3 linked regions of the Aquibium microcysteis genome follow. The protein of the gene in region 2 interacts with the protein of the main gene of each other region in a pairwise test. Links are inferred from orthologs where the notes say so. Each region holds a gene or a part of one and is shown on either strand. Other genes may lie near its edges.

Region 1 (4,068 bases), 810 kb from region 2 along the record:
GCCGCGGTCCTTGTCGAGGCTCATCAGGGCTTCGCGCAGCGAGCCGCAGACGGTCGGGATCTTCTTCAGCTCCTTCGGCGGCAGGTCGTAGAGATCCTTGTCCATCGGCTGACCGGGGTGGATCTTGTTCTTGATGCCGTCGATGCCGGCCATCAGCATCGCCGCGAAGCCGAGATAGGGGTTCGCGCCCGGATCGGGGAAGCGGACCTCGACGCGCTTCGACTTCGGCGAGGAGCCGAAGGGGATGCGGCAGGAGGCCGAGCGGTTGCGCGCCGAATAGGCGAGCAGCACCGGCGCCTCGTAGCCCGGCACCAGACGCTTGTAGGAGTTGGTGAGCGGGTTGGTGAAGGCGTTGATGGCCTTGGCGTGCTTGATGATGCCGCCGATGTAGTAGAGGCAGGTCTCCGACAGGCCGGCATATTCATTGCCCGCGAAGGTCGGCTTGCCGTCCTTCCAGATCGACTGGTGCACGTGCATGCCCGAGCCGTTGTCGCCGAAGATCGGCTTCGGCATGAAGGTGGCCGTCTTGCCGTAGGCATTGGCGACCTGGTGCACGACGTACTTGTAGATCAGCATCTTGTCGGCGTTGCGGACGAGCGTGTCGAACTTGATGCCGAGCTCGTGCTGGGCGGCCGCCACCTCGTGGTGATGCTTCTCGACGCGCACCCCCATCTCGGTGAGCACGGTCAGCATCTCCGAGCGCATGTCCTGCAGCGAATCGATCGGCGGGACCGGGAAGTAGCCGCCCTTGACGCGCGGACGGTGGCCGAGGTTGCCGGTCTCGTAGTCGGTGTCGTCGTTCGACGGCAGTTCGGTCGAGTCGAGCTTGAAGCCGGTGTTGTAGGGGTCGGCCTTGTACTTGACGTCGTCGAACACGAAGAACTCGGCCTCGGGGCCGACATAGATGGTGTCGCCGATGCCTTCCGACTTCATGTAGGCCTCGGCCTTCTTGGCCGTGCCGCGCGGATCGCGGTTGTAGGCCTCGCCGGACACCGGATCGAGGATGTCGCACAGGATGACCATGGTCGACTGGGCGAAGAACGGATCCATGTGGACCGTCTCGGTGTCGGGCATGAGAACCATGTCGGACTCGTTGATCGCCTTCCAGCCCGCGATCGAGGATCCGTCGAACATCACGCCGTCGGCGAACATGTCCTCCTCGACCTCGGCGACGTCCATGGTGACGTGCTGGAGCTTGCCCTTCGGGTCGGTGAAGCGCAGGTCGACGAATTTCACGTCGTTGTCCTTGATCTGCTTCATGATGTCGCTGGCTGTCGTCATTTCGTTTTCCCTGTCTGACGATGAAACTGTTGTGGACGGCTTCGACGGATCAGATCGCGTCGACGCCGGTCTCGCCCGTGCGGATGCGGACGACTTCCTCGATGTTGGAGACGAAGATCTTGCCGTCGCCGATCCGCCCCGTCTGTGCGGCCTTGCGGATCGCCTCGAGTGCCGCGTCGACGGATTCGTCGGCGAGCACCACCTCGACCTTCACCTTCGGCAGGAAGTCCACCACATACTCCGCTCCCCGGTAGAGCTCGGTGTGCCCCTTCTGGCGCCCGAAACCTTTCGCCTCGGTAACCGTGATCCCCTGCAAGCCGACTTCCTGAAGGGCTTCCTTCACTTCGTCCAGCTTGAACGGTTTGATGATCGCTTCGATTTTCTTCATCCGAATGGGGCCTCCGATGGATATGCGCGGCAGATCGAGCCCGCTTCCGCCAAACCGAAGCACGAACCGTGCCAGATCGGCATCAAATTCGGCTGACGCAGCGCCACCACGGAGGTTCCGAAGCTTCGCGCGGGCTTGGGCGGGACGAGCTCGTGCCCGCCGCGATGAAACTGCCGGAAGCCGCCCGAAGGCGCAATCGGCGATGATGATAAAGTGGGCAAATGGCATAATATTTGTGCATCGGCTGCGTTTGCCAGCCACGGCCCGCAGCGACTAGTCTGCCTTTCCGATCGACGGATGGCTGCATGACGCTCGAACTCCTCACCCCCGACGAGATGGCGCAGGCCGACCGTCTCGCCATTGCATCCGGCCCCTTCGACGGCGCCGGGCTGATGCGCCGCGCCGGCGACGCCGTGGCGGCCGAGATCCTCGCCCGCCATCCCGGCGCGGCCCGCGTCCACGTGCTGGCGGGGCCCGGGAACAATGGCGGCGACGGCTTCATCGTTGCCGCGCGCCTGACGCAGGCCGGCCTTCGCGTCGAGGTCCATTGCGATGCGCCGCCCGCCGGCGGGGATGCCGGCCGGGCTAGCGCGGACTGGGCCCGGCCGATCCGGCCGCTTTCGGACTTCCAGCCTCGGTCCTGCGACCTCGTCGTCGACGCGCTGTTCGGCGCCGGCCTCGCGCGCGCCGTGACAGGTCCGGCCGCCGACGCGATCGACCGGGCCAATGCCTCGGACGCGTTCGTGGTCGCCGTCGACCTCCCGTCGGGCATTTCGGGCCGGACCGGCCAGCCCCTCGGCACGGCGATCCGTGCCGGCCTCACCGTCACCTTCTTCCGGCTGAAGCCGGGCCACCTGCTGGAGCCGGGGCGCAGCCATTGCGGCGAGACCGTGCTCGCCGACATCGGCATTGCGGACACGGTCCTGCGGGACATCGGCTGCCGGACCTTCCGGAACGAGCCGCTCCTGTGGCGGCAATGCTTCCCCCGTCCGCACCGGGAGGCGCACAAATATGCACGCGGCCATGCCGGCGTCTTCTCCGGCGGCGCCTCGGCCACGGGCGCGGCGCGGCTCGCGGCGCTGGCCGCCGCGCGCGCCGGGGCGGGCGCGGTGACCGTCCTGTCGCCGGCCTCGGCGCTGCAGGTCAACGCCATGCACCTGACGTCGATCATGCTGCGCCGCACGGACACGCCGGACGAGGCCTTGGCCTTCGCCCGCGAGCGGCGGCTGGCGGCGGCGGTCATCGGGCCGGGCTTCGGCACCGGCAGCCGCTGCGCCGGGTTCGTCGCCGCGCTCGCCCGGCTCGGCGAGGAGGGCGCCCTGCGGCTGGTGCTCGACGCCGACGCGCTGACGTCGTTCGAAGAGGAGCCGCAGGCGCTGTTCCGCCTGCTCGTACGCGCGGAGCCGGGGGGCGAACCGCTCGTGGTGCTGACGCCGCACGAGGGCGAGTTCCGCCGGCTGTTCCCCGACCTCGCCGCCGACGGCACGCTGTCGAAGCTGGAGCGGGCGCAGGCGGCAGCGCGCCGGTCGCACGCGGTCGTGGTCGTGAAGGGGCCGGACACGGTGATCGCCGAACCGGCGGGCCGCGCTGCGGTCAACGCCAACGGGACGCCCTATCTGGCGACGGCCGGATCGGGCGACGTGCTGGCGGGCATCGCCGCCGGTCTGCTGGCGCAGGGCATGCCGGCCTTCGAGGCGGCCTGCGCCGCGGTCTGGATGCATGCCGAGGCGGGGTCGCGGTTCGGGCCGGGCCTGATCGCCGAGGACCTGCCGGGGCTTCTGCCGCCGGTGCTGGCGGACCTGCCGGCGCGGGCCTCCGGACGCTAAAGCTTCGCTAACCACCCGTCTTCGCCATTTTTCAAGCCAAGGCAGCTAGTCTCCGCCGGACGTCGGAGTCCGGCTGGTGGCGCGGGGTGAGGGACATGGCAGGAAGCGGTTCGGTTTCGGCGTCGGTGCGCACGGGCGACCACGAGAGCATCGGCGTCGCGGACGTCGCGCGACTGAGGGCGGAGGTCTTTCCGGATGGTCGCGTCTCCCGGGCGGAGGCCGAGCGGCTCCTGGCGATGGATGGCCGCGCCGGCTCGACCTGCCCCGAATGGACGGCCTTCCTCGTCGAGGCGGTGACGGACCATCTCGTCCATCAGGAGGTTCCGGCGGGTTACGTCTCCGATGCCAACGCGGCCTGGCTGGTCGCTGCGGCAGGGACGGCGCGACCGGCCACGGAACTCGAAGTGCTGATCGCGGTGCTGGAGCGCGCCCGCACGTCCCCGCCGAGCCTGTCGGCCCACGCGCTCGGTCTCGTTGCCGAAGCCGTCGTCGACGGCGTCCTGCGGATGCCGGATGGCCGCACGCTCGTCCCCGGCGTCATCGGCAAGGCCGAGGTCGACCTGCTGCGCCGCA
Region 2 (4,133 bases):
TCGACGAAGGGACGCACCCCGTCATGGATCAGGACGTTGTCCGGCGCGTCCGGCGCCAGCGCCTCCAGCGCCAGCCGGGTGGAAGCCTGACGCGTGGCGCCGCCGAAGACCACCCGCACCCGCGGGTCGCGGGCGGGCAGGGCGGCGTCGAACAGCGCTTCGTCGTCGCGATGGATCGCCACGACGATGGTGCAGATGGCGGGACTGGCGAGGAAGGCGTCGACCGTGCGGCGGATGACCGGCAGCCCGCCGATCGGCCGGTACTGCTTGGGCCCGTCGGCCTGGCCCGCGCGCTCGCCCCGGCCTGCCGCGACGATCACGGCGGCCGTTCGGCACTGGCTTGGGTGGCTTGTGGGCATTTCCGACGATCGCTCCGCTGGAATGGCTCCGATCTAGCGAGACGGCTTAACCGTTGCCAGCCTTTTTGTGCTAGCAGCCGCGCGGGCGCCGATTTATGCGTTGCAACCGCGGTCGGACATGTCTAGTGAATAAGCAAAGCAGGTATCTGCGCGGTTTTTGTGCATGTGTGACCTTCGCAGGCTGACCGACCCCCTTACCGTCGGCCGTGCCGTCCTTCGCAACCGGGTCTTCCTGGCGCCGCTCTCGGGCATCACCGACAGCGCGTTCCGCAGCCGCGCCTTCGCACACGGCGCCGGCATGGTGGTCTCCGAAATGGTGGCGAGCGGCGAGCTCGCGCGCGGACGGCTGGATTCGGCGCGCCGCATCGGCCGCGCCGGCGACCAGATCCACGTCGTCCAGCTGGCCGGCCGCGAGGCGCGCTGGATGGCCGAGGGCGCGCGGATCGCGGCGGGCGAGGGGGCCGACATCGTCGACATCAACATGGGCTGCCCGGCCAAGAAGGTGACCGGCGGCTATTGCGGCTCGGCGCTGATGCGCGACCTCGATCTGGCGCAGTCGCTGATCGAGGCGGTGGTGGAAGCCGTCGACGTGCCGGTGACCGTCAAGATGCGGCTCGGCTGGGACGAGACCGAACTGGTCGCACCCCAGCTCGCGCGGCGCGCCGAGGCGGCCGGCGTGGCGATGGTGACGGTGCACGGCCGGACGCGCTGCCAGTTCTACAAGGGCGAAGCCGACTGGCGGGCGGTCGCGGCGGTGAAGCAGGCGGTGGCGATTCCCGTCGTCGTCAATGGCGACATCCGCGACGCGGCCGGCGCCGTCGAGGCGCTGGAACAGTCGGGTGCCGATGCCGTCATGATCGGCCGCGCCCATTGCGGCGCGCCCTGGACGGCGGGCGGCATCGTCGCCGAAGCGGCCGGGCTGCCGGCGCCGGGCGTGCCTGCGACGCCACAGGCGCTCGCCGACTATGCCGTCGCCCACTACGAGGACATGCTGTCGCTCTACGGCGCGGAGCCCGGGCTGCGCCATGCGCGCAAGCATCTCGGCTGGTACCTGGAGCGCCACGCCCCGGCGGTCGGAGACGCGGCGAGGCTCGCCGTCATGACCTCCACCGATCCCAAGACAGTCATCCAACAGCTGCGCGGGGCGCTGGTCGAAGGGACCGGCGTCCACGCGATGAGGAAAGCCGCATGAGCGCCAGTCCAATGCCAAAGCCGCCGGCCTTCGACCCGGCGCAGATCGTGCTCAACACGATCCGACACCCGGTCATCATGGTCGACCACGACGGTCGCCTGACCTATGCCAATGCCGATGCGGAAGTGTTCTTCCGCTCGAGCGCCGTCATCCTGTCGCGCAACACGATCGGTCACTTCGTGCCCTTCGGCAGCCCGTTGCTGACCCTGATCGACCAGGTGCGGGAGCGGCAGTCGCCGGTCAACGAATACCGGGTCGACATCTCTTCGCCCCGGCTCGGCCCCGACAAGCTGGTGGACATCTACGTCGCGCCGGTGCCGGAACTGCCCGGATCCGTGGTGGTGATGCTGCAGGAGCGCTCGATGGCCGACAAGATCGACCGCCAGATGACGCATCGCGGCGCCGCCCGCTCGGTGACCGGGCTTGCCGCCATGCTCGCGCACGAGATCAAGAACCCGCTGTCGGGCATCCGCGGTGCGGCCCAGCTGCTGGAGAGCGTCGTCTCCGACGAGGACCGCTCGCTGACCCGGCTGATCACGGACGAGACCGACCGCATCGTCTCGCTGGTCGACCGCATGGAGGTGTTTTCCGACGAGCGACCGATCGACCGCATGCCGGTCAACATCCATGTCGTGCTCGACCACGTGAAGGCGATCGCGCGCAACGGCTTCGCGCAGGGCATCCGAATCATCGAGGATTACGACCCGTCGCTGCCGCCGGTCTATGCCAACCGCGACCAGCTCGTGCAGGTCTTCCTCAATCTCGTGAAGAACGCGGCGGAGGCCATCGCCGGCGACCCGTCCGGCGAGATCACGCTGTCCACGGCCTTCCGCCCGGGCATCCGGCTCTCGGTGCCAGGCACGCAGGACCGCGTGTCGCTGCCGCTGCAGTTCATCGTCCACGACAATGGCGGCGGCGTGCCGGAGGACATCCGGCCGATCCTGTTCGATCCCTTCATCACCACCAAGCCGAACGGCTCCGGCCTCGGTCTGGCGCTGGTCGCCAAGATCGTCGGCGAGCACGGCGGCGTCATCGAGTGCGATTCGTCGCCGCGCGGCACGAGCTTCCGCATCCTGATGCCCGCCTGGAAGGAAGACTACGCCGCGCCGGCCGGCGGACTGGAAGGAGCCCATCGATGAACCGTGGCAGCATCCTGGTCGCGGACGACGACGCCGCGATCCGCACCGTTCTGAACCAGGCCCTGTCGCGCGTCGGCCACGACGTGCGCGTCACCTCCAACGCCGCCACGCTGTGGCGCTGGGTGGCGGCGGGCGAGGGGGACCTCGTCATCACCGACGTGGTGATGCCCGACGAGAACGCCTTCGACATGCTGCCGCGCATCAAGAAGGCGCGGCCGCAGCTGCCCGTCATCGTGATGAGTGCGCAGAACACCTTCATGACGGCCATCCGCGCCTCGGAGAAGGGCGCCTACGAATATCTGCCGAAGCCCTTCGACCTGACCGAACTGCTCAACATCGTCAATCGGGCGCTCTCGGAGCCGAAGAAGCCGACGGTCGAGCATCGGACCGAAGAACAGCTGGAATCGATGCCGCTCGTCGGCCGCTCCGCCGCCATGCAGGACATCTACCGCATGCTGGCGCGCATGATGCAGACCGATCTGACGGTGATGATCTCGGGCGAATCGGGCACCGGCAAGGAACTCGTGGCGCGGGCGCTGCACGAGTACGGCCGCCGCCGCAACGGCCCCTTCGTCGCCATCAACATGGCCGCCATCCCGCGCGACCTGATCGAATCGGAACTGTTCGGCCACGAGAAGGGCGCCTTCACCGGCGCGCAGAACCGGTCGAGCGGCCGTTTCGAGCAGGCCGAGGGCGGCACGCTGTTCCTCGACGAGATCGGCGACATGCCGATGGAGGCACAGACCCGGCTGCTGCGCGTGCTGCAGCAGGGCGAATACACCACCGTGGGCGGCCGCACGCCGATCCGCACAGACGTGCGCATCGTGGCGGCGACCAACAAGGACCTGCGCACGCTGATCAACCAGGGCCTGTTCCGGGAGGATCTGTTCTACCGTCTCAACGTGGTGCCGCTTCGGCTGCCTGCGCTGCGCGAGCGGGCCGAGGACGTGCCGGATCTCGTGCGGCACTTCTTCAAGCTCGGCGAGGCCGAGGGCCTTCAGTCGAAGCGTATCTCGACGGCCGGTCTCGACCTCATGAAGCGCTATCCCTGGCCGGGCAACGTGCGCGAGCTGGAGAACCTGGTGCGCCGGCTGGCCGCGCTCTATCCGCAGGACGAGATCTCGGCCGAAGTGATCGAGAACGAGCTGCAGACGGCGGGACGCTCGCCCTCGTCGCCGGAGAACTCGCTGGTGCCGGAGAACCTGACCATCGGCCAGGCGGTCGAGCACTATCTCCAGCGCTACTTCACCTCCTTCGGCGAGGACCTGCCGCCGTCCGGCCTCTACCAGCGCATCCTGGCCGAGGTCGAGTATCCGCTGGTGCTCGCGTCCATGACCGCCACGCGCGGCAACCAGATCCGTGCCGCCGAGCTTCTCGGCCTCAACCGCAACACGCTGCGCAAGAAGATTCGCGAGCTCGGCGTCAACGTCTACCGCACCTCCC
Region 3 (4,107 bases), 2.8 Mb from region 2 along the record:
CATATCCCAGTCCGGACAGGGCAAAGGCGGCTGACGGGCCTTGACGCATGCGTTCGATCCTCTGGTCGCGTGCCGGCACGACTCTCGGAGCGGTGCCGGAACGGTCCCAGACTAGGGGCAGGCGGTTAAAGCGCCATTAACCATGGCCGGCCTGCCGGCGCCGGCGGACAAAAAAGGGGCCCGGCGGAACCGGGCCCCAGTCAGGGAGGATGCGGTCAAGTTCCGGATGTCCGCGCCGCGGGGCGACGCGAACCGCCGGATCAGGAGTGATAGGCGACTTCGCCGTGCGAGTTGAGGTCGAGGCCCTGACGCTCGGCTTCCACCGTCGGGCGCAGGCCGACGAGCAGGTCGACCAGCTTGTAGAGGATCGCCGAGGCGATGCCGCACCAGACGATGGTGATGAGGACGGCGACGACCTGCGAGTAGACCTGGCCACCCATGGTGACGCCTTCGGCATAGCCGATGCCGCCGAGCGAGCTCGAGGCGAAGACGCCCGTGCCGATGGCGCCGACGATGCCGCCGATGCCGTGGATGCCGAAGACGTCGAGCGAGTCGTCGTAGCCCGCCTTGATCTTCACGACCGCGACGAAATAGTAGCAGACGACGCTGGCGATTGCGCCGAGCACGATCGCGCCGACCGGGCCGATCAGGCCGGCCGCGGGGGTGACGGCGACCAGGCCGGCAACGACGCCGGAGGCGGCGCCCAGCATCGACGCCTTGCCGCGCGACATGCCTTCGATGGCGACCCAGGCGAGGATGGCGCCGGCGGTGGCGGTGAAGGTGTTGATCATCGCCAGTGCGGCACCGCCGTTCGCCTCGAGGTTGGAGCCGGCGTTGAAGCCGAACCAGCCGACGAAGAGGATCGACGCGCCGACCATGGTGAGGGTCATGGAGTGGGGCGCCATGTTGTCCTTACCGTAGCCGGTGCGCTTGCCGACGATCATGGCGCCGACGAGACCGGCGATGCCGGCATTGATGTGGACGACGGTTCCGCCCGCGAAGTCGAGGGCCGCGATGCCGCCGGCATGGGCGCCGGTGAAGATCAGGCCGTTGGCGTCCCAGACCATGTGGGCGACCGGGAAGTAGACCACGGTGACCCACAGCGCCACGAAGAGCATGACGGCGCGGAACTTGATGCGCTCGGCGAAGGCGCCGACGATCAGCGCCGGCGTGATGCAGGCGAAGGTCATCTGGAAGCAGATGAAGACGAATTCGGGGATGACGTACCCGTCGGAGAAGGTGGCCGCCATGCTGTCGGCGTTCACACCCGAGAGGAAGAGCTTGCCGAGACCGCCCCAGAACGGGCTGGTGGAGCCACCGAAGGCGAAGGAATAGCCCCAGAGAACCCAGATCACGATGACGAGGGCCGTGATGCCGGTGCACTGCATCAGCACCGAGAGCATGTTCTTGGCGCGTACGAGGCCGCCGTAGAAGAGGGCGAGACCCGGCAGGATCATGAAGAGGACCAGCACGGTCGACATCATCATCCAGGCGGTGTCGCCCTTGTCCATGACCGGAGCTGCCGCCTCGGCCGCTTCAGTTGCCGCAGGTGCTGCCTCCTGGGCGAAGGCGATGACCGGCCCGAGGGCGGCGGCGAGACCGCCGAGCGACGCCGTGCGCATCGCGATCTTCAAGTTGCTGGAAAGGCTCATTGGTGTCTCCTTGAAATCGAAATGGCTGTCAAAGCGCGTCGACGTCGGTCTCGCCGGTGCGGATACGCACGGCCTGATCGATCGCGTAGACGAAGATCTTGCCGTCGCCGATCTGGCCGGTCTTGGCGGCGCTGCTGATCGCGTCGACGGCCTTGTCGACCATGTCGGAACTGACGGCTAGTTCGATCTTGATCTTGGGCAGGAAACTGACGGCGTATTCCGCGCCGCGATAGATTTCCGTGTGCCCCTTCTGGCGTCCGTAGCCTTTCACCTCGGTGACGGTCAGCCCCTGGATGCCCACGGCGGTCAGCGCTTCGCGCACCTCGTCGAGCTTGAACGGCTTTATGATAGCCATCACGATCTTCATCAGGTTTCACCCTTCGATTGTGCGGGTCCCCGCGTTTACAGACACTCCGGACCACGTCTCCGCGCCCGGTGCGTGACCATGCAGATTCAAGCTCCGTGCCAATTCGCGCACGAAGCCCCCAAGCTTCTGAAATGACTGAAAAAACGCTTCGCCGGCGAAGCCGGGTCTATCGCGCTGCACAATCAGCGGGCTGTAATGTGGGCAAAATTACGATTTTGCCTATGATTTAGGCTTTTGAGCGCAGCCTGATCAGCCCTTCCTGCGCCACGGAGGCGATCAGCAGGCCTGTGCGGTTGTAGATCGCGCCGCGGGACAACCCGCGCGAACCGGATGAGGAGGGACTGTCCTGCGTGTAGAGCAGCCAGTCGTCCAGCGGATCGTCGCGGTGGAACCACATCGCATGGTCGAGGCTCGCGACCTGCAGGTCGGGATCGAAGACGGCGCGGCCATGCGGGAAGGTCGCAGTGTCGAGCAGGGTCATGTCCGACAGGTAGGCCAGGATCGCGCTCTGGATCGGCCAGGCGCCGGGCACCGGTCCGGTCGCGCGGATCCAGATGTTCTGCTGCGGCGGCAGCCTGTCGCGGCTGACGTAGTGCTCGATGCTGACAGGCTTGATCTCGAGCGGGCGCTCGCGTGCCCAGAACCGGCGGATGACCTCCGGCACGCCCTCCATCGTGTCGAGCAGTTCGCGCTGCGTCCTGAGGTCCTCGGGTGCCGGTACGCCGAGCGGCATGGGGACCTGATGGTCCAGGCCCTCCTCGACCAGCTGGAAGGACGCCTCGAGCGAAAAGATCGCGTGGCCGTGCTGGATCGCAACGACGCGCCGCGTGTTGAAGGAAAGGCCGTCGCGGATGCGGTCGACCTCGTAGACGATCGGCACCTTGGTGTCGCCCGGGCGCATGAAGTAGCCGTGCAGGGAATGGACACGGCGAGCCGGATCGACGGTGCGCTGCGCGGCGACGAGGGCCTGGCCGATCGTCTGGCCGCCGAAGACGCGCTGCCAGGCGGTCTGCGGGCTGCGACCACGAAACAGGTTGTGCTCCAGCCGCTCCAGGTCGAGAATGGACAGAAGTTCCTGCATGGCTGAAGACATCGGTGCTGGCTCCTTCCGTCGTCTCGCCGCCTCCGGCCGACGAGCCGGTTTCGACCAGCCAGGCAGGTGAAGTCAAGCTGCGGCACGGCGCCGCGAGGAGTTCGATGATGACGCATGAAGGATCAGAGCGCGCCGACATCGTGGTGGCGGGGGCGGGATACGTCGGCCTCGCGGCTGCTGTCGCGATCGCCCAGTCGCGCCCCGGGCTCGCGATCACCCTGGTGGATGCCGCACCGGCCGGCGTGTGGGAGCGCGACGTCCGCGCCTCCGCCGTGGCGGCCGCAGCCCGGCGGATGCTCGAGCAACTCGGCTGCTGGGACGAGATCCTGCCGCAGGCGCAGCCGATCACCGAGATGATCGTGACGGATTCGCGCACGAGCGATCCGGTGCGGCCGGTGTTCCTGACTTTCGACGGCGAGGTGGCAGAGGGAGAGAGCTTCGCCCACATGATCCCGAACAGGGCGATGAACGCGGCGCTGCGTCGGCGCGCGGGCGAGCTCGGCATCGCGATCCTCGAGGGGACGGCGGTCGAGGGCTTCGACGTCGATGGCGCCTGCGTCACCGTCAGGCTGGCGGCCGGGGCGACGATCACGGCGCGGCTGCTCGTGGCGGCCGACGGCGTGAAGTCGCGGCTGCGCGACATGGCGGGGATCAGGACCGTGCACTGGGACTACGGCCAGTCGGGCATCGTCTGCACGGTCGCGCACGAACGCCCGCACGGCGGCCGGGCCGAAGAGCACTTCCTGCCGGCAGGCCCCTTCGCGATCCTGCCGCTGATGCCCGCCGCGGACGGGACGAACCGATCCTCGATCGTCTGGACCGAGCGGACCGCCGAGGCCGACCGGCTGGTGGCCGAAGACGACATCGTCTTCGAGACGGAACTCGAACTGCGCTTCGGCCTCAAGCTCGGCGACATCCGGGTTGAGGGACCGCGCAAGGCGTGGCCGCTCGGGCTGACGCTGGCGCGCGAATTCGTCGCACCGCGCTTCGCGCTC

What was found.
Region 1: the proteins of IAI54_RS06240 (region 2) and IAI54_RS02555 interact in binary tests that used the Escherichia coli proteins (3 or more experiments, as listed by UniProt). The link is inferred for Aquibium microcysteis from one-to-one orthologs.
Region 3: the proteins of IAI54_RS06240 (region 2) and IAI54_RS19470 interact in binary tests that used the Escherichia coli proteins (3 or more experiments, as listed by UniProt). The link is inferred for Aquibium microcysteis from one-to-one orthologs.

Annotation. Positions count from the first base shown.
Region 1 is NZ_CP061080.1:552,055-556,122, forward strand. The notes cover bases 1-2,934. They hold IAI54_RS02555 (P-II family nitrogen regulator), read right to left. Parts: upstream 1,670-2,934; coding sequence 1,331-1,669; downstream 1-1,330. Other genes in these bases: glnA (type I glutamate--ammonia ligase), read right to left, coding at 1-1,281; IAI54_RS02560 (NAD(P)H-hydrate dehydratase), read left to right, coding at 1,975-2,934. In the rest of the region: more of IAI54_RS02560, read left to right, coding at 2,935-3,495; IAI54_RS02565 (hypothetical protein), read left to right, coding at 3,591-4,068. UniProt on the Escherichia coli protein: P-II indirectly controls the transcription of the glutamine synthetase gene (glnA). P-II prevents NR-II-catalyzed conversion of NR-I to NR-I-phosphate, the transcriptional activator of GlnA. When P-II is uridylylated to P-II-UMP, these events are reversed.
Region 2 is NZ_CP061080.1:1,358,157-1,362,289, forward strand. What follows is about bases 620-3,618. They hold IAI54_RS06240 (two-component system sensor histidine kinase NtrB), read left to right. Parts: upstream 620-1,547; coding sequence 1,548-2,690; downstream 2,691-3,618. Other genes in these bases: dusB (tRNA dihydrouridine synthase DusB), read left to right, coding at 620-1,551; ntrC (nitrogen regulation protein NR(I)), read left to right, coding at 2,687-3,618. In the rest of the region: IAI54_RS06230 (bifunctional 2-C-methyl-D-erythritol 4-phosphate cytidylyltransferase/2-C-methyl-D-erythritol 2,4-cyclodiphosphate synthase), read right to left, coding at 1-359; more of dusB, read left to right, coding at 523-619; more of ntrC, read left to right, coding at 3,619-4,133.
Region 3 is NZ_CP061080.1:4,156,765-4,160,871, reverse strand. The notes cover bases 351-3,323. They hold IAI54_RS19470 (P-II family nitrogen regulator), read right to left. Parts: upstream 2,020-3,323; coding sequence 1,681-2,019; downstream 351-1,680. Other genes in these bases: IAI54_RS19460 (ubiquinone biosynthesis hydroxylase), read left to right, coding at 3,217-3,323; IAI54_RS19465 (acyl-CoA thioesterase), read right to left, coding at 2,246-3,112; IAI54_RS19475 (ammonium transporter), read right to left, coding at 351-1,652. Also shown: IAI54_RS19480 (FtsK/SpoIIIE family DNA translocase), read right to left, coding at 1-49; more of IAI54_RS19475, read right to left, coding at 261-350; more of IAI54_RS19460, read left to right, coding at 3,324-4,107. UniProt on the Escherichia coli protein: Involved in the regulation of nitrogen metabolism. Regulates the activity of its targets by protein-protein interaction in response to the nitrogen status of the cell.